3 regions of the Aliivibrio sp. A6 genome follow, and region 2 is predicted to be linked to each of the others. Evidence: predicted binding sites of a transcription regulator. Region 2 holds the regulator's gene; each other region holds the start of a gene.

Region 1 (3,273 bases), on a different contig from region 2:
TGTAATTTATGCCTTGCTCTAATCGATTTTTCCTAAGCAATTATCTGAACAACGACTTATCCAGAATGGTATAAGTTTTAATACCAAGGTAATTATAAAGAGTATATGGGGCTAGAAAACAAAAAAGGAAGCCGAAGCTCCCTTTTAAATTCAGGGATAAGTAATTAATGCTTACTTAATGCCTGCGAAATCACGAAGGATGTCTGCTTTATCTGTTGCTTCCCATGGGAACTCTTCACGACCGAAGTGACCGTATGCTGCCGTCTTCTTGTAGATTGGCTGAAGAAGGTTAAGCATTTCTTGTAGGCCGTACGGGCGTAGGTCGAAGTGCTGACGAACCGCTTCAATGATGATGTCGTGAGATACTTTTTCAGTACCAAAGGTTTCAACCATGATTGATGTTGGATCTGCAACACCGATAGCGTATGAAAGTTGAATTTCACAACGATCAGCCATGCCTGCAGCAACAATGTTTTTCGCTACGTAACGTGCTGCGTATGCTGCTGAACGGTCAACTTTTGATGGATCTTTACCAGAGAATGCACCGCCACCGTGACGAGCTGCGCCGCCGTAAGTATCAACGATGATTTTACGACCAGTCAGGCCACAGTCACCCATTGGGCCACCGATAACAAAGCGACCTGTTGGGTTAATAAAGAACTTAGTCTCTTTATTTAACCATTCTGCAGGAAGTACTGGCTTGATGATCTCTTCCATTACCGCTTCACGAAGATCTGGAGTGGTTACTGAATCACAGTGTTGTGTTGAAAGAACAACAGCATCAATACCAACAATCTTACCTTGGTCATATTGGAATGTTACTTGAGATTTTGCATCTGGACGTAAGAAATCCAGTTTTCCGCTCTTACGTACTTCAGCTTGCTTTTTAACAAGTAGGTGAGAGTAAGTAATTGGAGCAGGCATTAAGATAGGTGTTTCGTTTGTTGCGTAACCAAACATGATGCCTTGGTCGCCCGCGCCTTGTTCTTTTGGATCGGCTTTATCAACGCCTTGGTTGATGTCAGGAGATTGCTTACCAATTGTGTTTAATACTGCACAAGAGTTCGCATCAAAGCCCATATCTGAATGAACATAACCGATATCACGAACGGTTTCACGAGTGATTTCTTCGATATCAACCCACGCAGAAGTAGTTACTTCACCACCGACCATAACCATGCCCGTTTTTACGTACGTTTCACAAGCAACACGAGCTTTTGGATCTTGTTCTAAGATCGCATCAAGTACTGCATCTGAAATTTGGTCGGCAATTTTATCTGGATGACCTTCTGATACAGACTCAGAGGTAAATAGGTGCTTAGCCATAAGGGAGCTCCACTTCTATAAATAATAAGTTCTAAAAATACCCACAATCTATATAAGTCTATACGTATAACAGTGTAGGCGTTTTTCCATCTAGACGGCTATAATAGAGGAATATTGATTAATTACAACTCATTTCATAGAAGAAAATAAATATAAGACATAACCAATCGTTTGCGTCTGAACATGGGATTTACTTCAGCAAACAAGGTTTTCTTTCAAAATCGTGAAAAAAAGCGCTTTATTTTATAAGTAATCGTTTGCAGTGCAGATAAGCCTTTGCGACAATACGGACCTGCAAATTTAGGTTAATTCATAACGATGAGTTAGCCAGTCAAGAGTTAACTAGCTCAATAAACATATAGTCCTTCGAATTTTCAGGAGCAGGCATGTCTTCACGTAAACATCTAGCAAATGCAATCCGCGCTTTAAGCATGGATGGTGTTCAACAAGCAAATTCTGGTCACCCTGGCGCACCTATGGGTATGGCAGACATCGCTGAAGTATTATGGCGTAGCCACCTAAATCACAACCCACAGAATCCAGAGTGGGCTGATCGCGACCGTTTCATTCTTTCTAATGGTCACGGTTCAATGCTGATTTACTCTCTGCTTCACCTTTCTGGTTATGACCTTTCTATCGAAGACTTAAAAAACTTCCGTCAGTTGCATTCTAAAACACCAGGTCACCCTGAGTACGGTTATGCACCAGGTATCGAAACAACGACTGGTCCATTAGGTCAAGGCATCACAAACGGTGTTGGTATGGCAATGGCTGAGAAAGCATTGGCAGCGCAATTTAACCGTGAAGGCCATGATATCGTTGACCACAACACTTACGTGTTCATGGGCGACGGTTGTTTAATGGAAGGTATCTCTCACGAAGCGTGTTCTTTAGCGGGTACTCTTGGTCTTGGTAAGCTAGTTGCTTTCTGGGATGACAACGGTATTTCTATTGATGGTGAAGTTGAAGGTTGGTTCTCTGATGACACACCTAAACGTTTTGAAGCGTACGGCTGGCATGTAATCCCGGCGGTTGATGGTCACGATGCTGATGCAATCAACGCTGCAATTATTGCAGCAAAAGCGGACCCTCGTCCGACGTTGATCTGTACTAAAACAGTGATTGGCTTTGGTTCTCCAAACAAGCAAGGTACACACGACTGTCATGGTGCTCCACTAGGTGCTGATGAAATTGCAGCAACTAAGAAAGCATTAGGCTGGGAGTTCGGCGCATTTGAAATTCCAACAGACGTGGCTGCTGAGTGGGATGCAAAAGAAGCGGGTTCTGAAAAAGAAGCAGCTTGGAATGCTAAATTTGATGCGTATGCAGCGGCATACCCTGAGCTTGCAGCTGAATACAAGCGTCGTGTAAATGGCGATTTACCTGCAGAGTGGGAAGAAAAAGCATCGGCAATCATTGCAGATCTTCAAGCGAACCCTGCAAATATCGCTTCACGTAAAGCTTCTCAAAATGCACTAGAAGCGTTTGGTGCTATGTTACCTGAATTCATGGGTGGCTCTGCTGACCTTGCGCCTTCTAACCTAACTATGTGGTCTGGTTCTAAGTCTCTAACTGCTGAAGATTTCTCTGGTAACTACATTCACTACGGTGTGCGTGAGTTTGGTATGACGGCGATCATGAACGGTATTGCTCTGCACGGTGGTTTCGTACCGTACGGCGCAACTTTCCTAATGTTCATGGAGTACGCTCGTAACGCAATGCGCATGGCTGCACTGATGAAAGTGCAAAACATCCAAGTTTACACGCATGACTCTATCGGTCTTGGCGAAGATGGCCCAACTCACCAACCAGTTGAGCAAATTGCTTCTCTACGTCTAACACCAAACATGAGCACATGGCGCCCATGTGACCAAGTTGAATCTGCAGTTGCATGGAAACTGGCTATCGAGCGTAAAGATGGTCCTTCTTCTTTAATCTTCTCTCGTC
Region 2 (3,273 bases):
CATTAGGTTTGGCGATGCGTGTGAAGGGTAGAGTTCATGCATTTGCATTCCTTCATTAAGCCAATCACCGCCTTTATTTCCTACACCACTCTCATTGACGGCAAAGGTTTCAGCGACACGAAAGCGTAAAGGAAAATCAAAAGCAGAGCAAAGCGCTGGGTTTTGCTCAGTACCATAACCTGTTTCTGTAATATAGCTTTCGTTATTCCAGATCTCAGCCACCATGTAACCGAGCGGGTTAACTTGTTCGCCTTTATTATTAATATACGTCGTGTTTTGTGATGCATTATCAACGGCTTTTCTAATGTTTATCCAAGATTCAGTAGGGACTTGGTAAGCTTGATCTAATCGCCAACCATCAATCTTTAATTCGGATATCCAATAAGCTGCGACTTCAGAGTAAAAGTCTTCGCTCTCAGGATAGTCAACTGGATTATTGCTGCCACTCGGTAGTAAGCCTGATGGTGATGGCTTAATGAGGCCTTCTTTATGGTGACCAAATACACCATCAAATAAGACATACATTCCACGTTTATGTGCTTCTTCTACTAATTCTTTTGCTTTTTCTAATGTGCCAAAGCGAGGATCTATTTTAAAAAAGTCAGTAGCAAAATAACCGGTAGCATCGAGCTTATCTGCCCAATGATCTTGCCCCTCAATGGGAGCAGATTCAAAAATAGGCGTCATCCAAATGGTATTCATGCCAAGTGATTGAATATAGTCTAATGAATCAATGATCCCTTGCAGGTCGCCATTATGATGACTCGGACCATAGCCAGTACCGTGACCAATGTTTGGATCACCATCAACAAAGCTTTCCACCATAATTTGGTAGATGCGTAAATGATTACTTTTTTCCATCATCTGTGGATTACATTGATAGGCTGAGGTTGTTTGTGTTGTTTCTGAGGTTGAGCTACAAGCGCTCAGTAGAGAAGTAATAGCGAGTGCTATCGCTGTTTTTGCTATGTTATTTTTCACAGTTAATCCTTTATATTTATAGTAGGGCACTGTGATTGTTTATTAAGCAAGTAGAAATGTAATCCTCCTGATTTATAAAAAATGAGGAGGAGACAGGAGGCGGAGATGAAAGTTATTTACTCGTCGTCAAACGCTTCGAATTCAATGCCCATTGCGGTCATTAATGCTTTTGCTTCTGCAGGAATATCATCAGGGCGGTCTTTACGTAGATCTTCGTCTGTAGGTAAAGGTTGGCCTGTATAAGCATGAAGGAAAGCCTCACATAATAGTTCACTATTCGTTGCGTGACGTAGGTTACTTACTTGGCGACGCGTACGTTCATCAGTAAGGATTTGCAGTACCTTTGTTGGAATAGAAACAGTAATTTTTTTTACTTGTTCGCTTTTTTTACCATGTTCGGCATAAGGACTTAAATAGTCACCATTCCAATCAGCCATTGTTCACCTTCGTTCAGAATTATTGATGTTGAGTTAGAGTCTCTAATTCTAGCGATATTTACGGCTATAAGCAAAGATATATAGACGTCTAGAAGTATTGACGTCTCATTTTGTGGTGGTAAAGTAGAAGAATATAACTTATGGATTAGATTATACCACTGCTTAGCAGTTTGGAAGGGAAATTATGAGCGAGAGAAAACCGGCAACTATTGCAGTTCGTACTGGCATTGAAAGCGATTCACAACATAATGCGGTTGTGCCTCCTATCTACTTATCAACTAACTACAGCTTCCCTGAATTTGGTGATGTACCAAAGTACGATTATGCTCGCTCAGGAAACCCAACTCGAACACAACTAGAGACCACCTTATCTGATTTAGAGTGTGGTGCTGGTGCGGTTGTGACAAACTGCGGTACTTCAGCGCTTAATCTAATGGTTTCAGCTCTGCTTGGTCCTGATGATCTTATTGTTGCCCCTCATGACTGTTATGGCGGAACGTATCGCTTATTTAACACTCGCGCTAATAAAGGTGACTTCCAAACCTTATTTGTTGATCAATCGGATACTAAGGCTTTAGATGCCGCCATTGCTAAAAAGCCTAAACTTATTTTATTAGAGACCCCTTCTAATCCATTAGTTCGAGTGGTAGATATTGCTGAAATTTGTCAAAAAGCCGCAAAAGTAGGTGCTTTAGTTGCTGTTGATAACACTTTCCTTTCTCCTGTCTTACAGCAACCTTTAACGCTTGGTGCTGACTTTGTCCTTCACTCGACAACTAAATACATTAATGGTCATTCTGATGTTGTTGGTGGCGTATTAATCGCAAAAACACAAGCGCACGCAGATGATCTCGCATGGTGGGGAAATTGCATTGGTGCAACAGGCACTGCATTTGATAGCTACTTAACCTTACGTGGTATTCGTACCTTAGGTGCGCGTATGCGAGTGCATGAAGAGAATGCAATGGAGGTGCTTAAGTGTCTTCAAGAAGAAGCATTAGTAGGCACAATTTATCACCCAAGCTTACCTGAGCATCCGGGCCATGATATTGCTAAACGCCAACAAGCAGGGTTTGGTGCAATGTTAAGCTTTGAGCTAAATGGGTCATTAGAGCAATTAAAGGTGTTTGTAAAAGAGCTTAAATATTTCTCTTTAGCTGAATCACTTGGTGGAGTAGAAAGTCTCATTGCCCATCCGGGTACCATGACCCATAGAGCGATGTCTGATGAAGCGCAAGCAGAAGCCGGATTGGCTCCAACACTATTACGTATTTCCGTTGGATTAGAAGACAGCCGAGATCTGATTGCCGATCTTAAACAAGCCTTCCTTGTAGCAGCAGGAGTGAAATAATGACAGGAGTCGTCACGCGCCAGTTACATAAATTTGGTGGTAGTAGCCTTGCTGATCCGGAGTGTTACCGTCGTGTAGCTACCATATTAAAAGAATATTCTCATGATCATGATTTAGTGGTTGTCTCTGCTGCGGGTAATACAACGAACCGAATTTTAGAATGGTTTGAGGCACTATCAAAAGATGGTCGCCTTGCGCATGAAGTATTGGGATCCTTACGACAATACCAACAAGGTTTAGTCTCTGAATTATTGACCGTTGAAAATGCAGAGCCATTGCTTGAGGAGCTGCATAAGGAGTTGGTCGCTATTGGTCAATTATATGCTCCTTTGACAGAAGTTCAGCAAGCGGATGTACTTGGTCATGGTGAAGTATGGTCTTCAAGATTACTTGCTGCTTATTTAAATCAAATTGATCTACACGCTACTCCGCTTGATTCTCGTACTTTTTTACGCGCAGAGCGAGCTGCTCAGCCAGAGGTTGATCGCACACATTCTTGGCCAT
Region 3 (3,273 bases), on a different contig from region 2:
CATTCTTAAAACTGGTCTACTCTAAGTGTGTCTCTTAAGCAACATGGAGGGTGAAGATTGGATTTAAGTAATGCTCACGGACTAGAAAGTGGAATTCTACTCGGCATAATTAATGAAAAATTGCGATTGGAATGTCACAGTCTAGAAGAATTATCTAGTATGTATGAGCTTGATACACAAGGAGTTCAAGACAAGCTCAGTGGCTTGGGTTATCAATATGACCCATTAACGAATCAATTTAAAAATAAATAGGTTTTTTAATACACGCAATAGAAAACACACTTCGTTTAAGTCATTTTAATTCCATCTAAATGACTCTGGCTCTGCTGTTTCGCAGTAGAGAAAAATGCTTGTAAATATTTTTTATCATGTTCGCTGTCTCTAACGGCAGCGAACAATCTTCGCCATAAACCTTTCCCTAGCGGTTTACTCTCAATTAAGCCTTGTCTTGAAAACTCACTGATAGCCCAATTAGGTAATGCTGCAACCCCCAAACCTGCTGACACCATTTGTATTAACATGAGTGTGTTCTCTGCTTGTTTCCATTTTGCTGGTTCTGCATTGTTTGGCGATAGGAAATGTTTTACTACATCTAAACGCTGTTTTTGTACAGGGTAAGTCAGCATAGTTTGATCGAGTAAGTCCTCTGGTTCTATATATTCTTTATTGGCAAGCGGGTGGTTAGTTGCCATTACTAGGCGCATTTCAAAATCAAACAATGGTTCGTAATGTACCTCGCCACGGGGCTGGATATCAGAGGTAATGACGAGATCTAAATCGCCATTAACCAAAGCAGGTAACGGCTCAAACCCAAAACCCGATGAAAAATCCAATTCTACTTCTGGCCAACCCACTTGATATTCTTTAATCGCAGGCATTAACCATTGAAAGCAAGAATGGCATTCAATCGCCATGTGCAGTCGTCCGTGTAAGTCTTCTTTCAAGCTTGCAATATCGTATTCAGCTCTGGCCATTTTAGGCAAAATATCATCCGCTAGTTTTAACAGTATTTCACCTTCTGATGTGAATTTTACAGGACGAGTTTTGCGTAAAAAAACATGGTTACCAAGTCGAGCTTCAAAATCTTTCAGTTGATGAGAAAGCGCTGATTGAGTTAAATGGAGTGCATTGGCTGTTGCGGTTAATGAGCCAGTGTCACGTAATGTAGTTAAGGTTTTTAGGTGTTTTAATTCAATCATTACTGTACCTCAAGGTCCGTTTGAGTAAGTTCAACAATCTTCACAGTAAAGTGAAAAGGCCATAAAGTAAACATCTAGACGGCTAAATAAAATTAGTGCATTTAAATAAAATCTAGCTTAGTTGAAATAAATTCATAATCAAAATGAAGTATTCGACGTTGTAGATAGTTCGAAAAAAGGTCATTGTTTAGCCATCCAAACGGCTAAGGGAATTGGACAAATGACAACAAAATTAAACAATACAGTAGGAAAAACAGTCACTCATATTTTAGGTTATCCACGAGTCGGTGCTCAACGAGAATTAAAATTTGCTCAGGAAAAATATTGGCGTGGCGAGATAGAACAGAAAGAACTATTGGCCGTGGGCAGTGAGCTACGTCAGCGCCATTGGCAAGATCAATCCACATCAGGGTTAGATTTTGTTACTGCGGGTGATTTTGCTTGGTACGATCATGTATTAACCACAAGTTTACTTTTAGGTCACGTGCCTGCTCGTCACAATAACGGATTTCCTGATTTAGATACCTTATTTAAAGTGGGGCGTGGTCAATCTCAAAACAGCTGTGGTTGTGGTGAAGCAGCGTCGGATATGACTAAGTGGTTCAATACTAATTACCATTACATCGTGCCAGAATTTTCTAAAAACGATAAATTTAATGTCAGTTGGTCACAACTTTTTGATGAAATTGCTGAAGCACAAAAGCAAGGCCATAAAGTGAAGCCTGTGTTGCTAGGGCCGCTTAGCTACCTTTGGTTAGGTAAAGAAGTGAATGACGAGGAAGTAGAACAAGGGTTTGATCGTCTGTCTCTTCTGCCTCGCTTGTTGACGGCTTATCAAGCTATTTTCTCTAAATTAAATGCATTAGGTGTTGAATGGGTTCAAATTGATGAGCCAATTCTGGCACTAGAGCTACCAAAAGCATGGGCTGATTCATTCAAATTGGCTTATCAAGTGATTCAAAGTGATGTGAAATTACTCTTAACAACGTATTTTGATGGCATTGAGCATCATTTAGATAAAATCACAAAACTTGCGGTAAATGGTTTACATATTGATATTTCTGCCGATCCACACCAGTTAGATGCAATAGTGAGTGCATTGCCAAAAGAGTGGGTACTATCCGTAGGTGCGGTTAATGGGCGCAATGTATGGCGTGCAGATTTAGAACGTTTGCATGAAAAGCTTCAACCAATAAAAGAAGCCTTGGGTGATAAGTTATGGATCGCAAGTTCATGTTCATTGCTGCATAGTCCGGTTGATTTAGAACAAGAAACAGAATTATCGGAAGAGACGGTTCAATGGTTTGCGTTTGCAAAACAAAAGCTAAAAGAAGTGACATTGTTAGGTGATGCTTTAGATGGTAACCAAAATGCAATTCTAGCTTGCCATCAATACAGTCAGCCACTGCGTGAGCGTGAGAGTGCAGAACACATTAATAAGCCTGCGGTACAGCAACGCTTATCCGCTATCACTCCTGCATTAGCAGAGCGAGCAGAAGCATATGCAATCCGTGCGCAGCACCAAGCTGAAAAGTTAGGTTTGCCATTATTACCAACCACGACAATTGGATCATTTCCACAAACCTCTGATATTCGTCAACAGCGCAGTGCTTACCGTACTGGTAAGTTGAACGAGCAAGATTATGTTACTGCAATGAAAGGGCATATAGCCGATGCAGTTGAGCGTCAAGAACGTTTAGATTTGGATGTGCTCGTGCATGGTGAGGCTGAGCGTAATGACATGGTTGAATATTTTGCGGAGAATTTAAACGGCTTTCAAGCAACGCGATTTGGCTGGGTGCAAAGTTATGGATCTCGTTGTGTAAAACCAGCAATCGTGGTGGCAGATATTGAACGTGAAGCACCAATCACGGTTGATTGGACGCAATATGCTCAATCGTTAACGACTAAACAAATGAAAGGGATGCTAACCGGACCAGTAACGATTCTTGGTTGGACGTTCCCACGTGAAGACATTACTCGTAAAGAAATTGCACAGCAGTTAGCATTAGTATTGCGTGATGAAGTTTCTGATCTTCAACAAGCAGGCATTAATATTATTCAAATTGATGAA

The links. The regulator MetJ, encoded in region 2, represses methionine synthesis genes. The targets are predictions, from matches to a motif close to TTAGACNTNTANANGTCTAA.
Region 1: metK (methionine adenosyltransferase) is a predicted target of MetJ. The motif match lies at 1,377-1,396, and genes of this name have one in related genera.
Region 3: metE (5-methyltetrahydropteroyltriglutamate--homocysteine S-methyltransferase) is a predicted target of MetJ. The motif match lies at 1,266-1,285, and genes of this name have one in related genera.

The regions. Positions count from the first base shown of each region.
Region 1 is NZ_JARACR010000002.1:160,479-163,751, reverse strand. Features, by position in the region: gene metK (methionine adenosyltransferase) at 172-1,326, opposite strand; gene tkt (transketolase) at 1,713-3,273, shown strand, end outside.
Region 2 is NZ_JARACR010000006.1:117,642-120,914, reverse strand. Features, by position in the region: gene PVK70_RS05890 (alpha-amylase family glycosyl hydrolase) at 1-981, opposite strand, end outside; gene metJ (met regulon transcriptional regulator MetJ) at 1,098-1,418, opposite strand; gene PVK70_RS05880 (O-succinylhomoserine (thiol)-lyase) at 1,603-2,769, shown strand; gene PVK70_RS05875 (bifunctional aspartate kinase/homoserine dehydrogenase II) at 2,769-3,273, shown strand, end outside.
Region 3 is NZ_JARACR010000014.1:60,349-63,621, reverse strand. Features, by position in the region: gene PVK70_RS10095 (DUF4250 domain-containing protein) at 58-252, shown strand; gene PVK70_RS10090 (LysR substrate-binding domain-containing protein) at 288-1,199, opposite strand; gene metE (5-methyltetrahydropteroyltriglutamate--homocysteine S-methyltransferase) at 1,420-3,273, shown strand, end outside.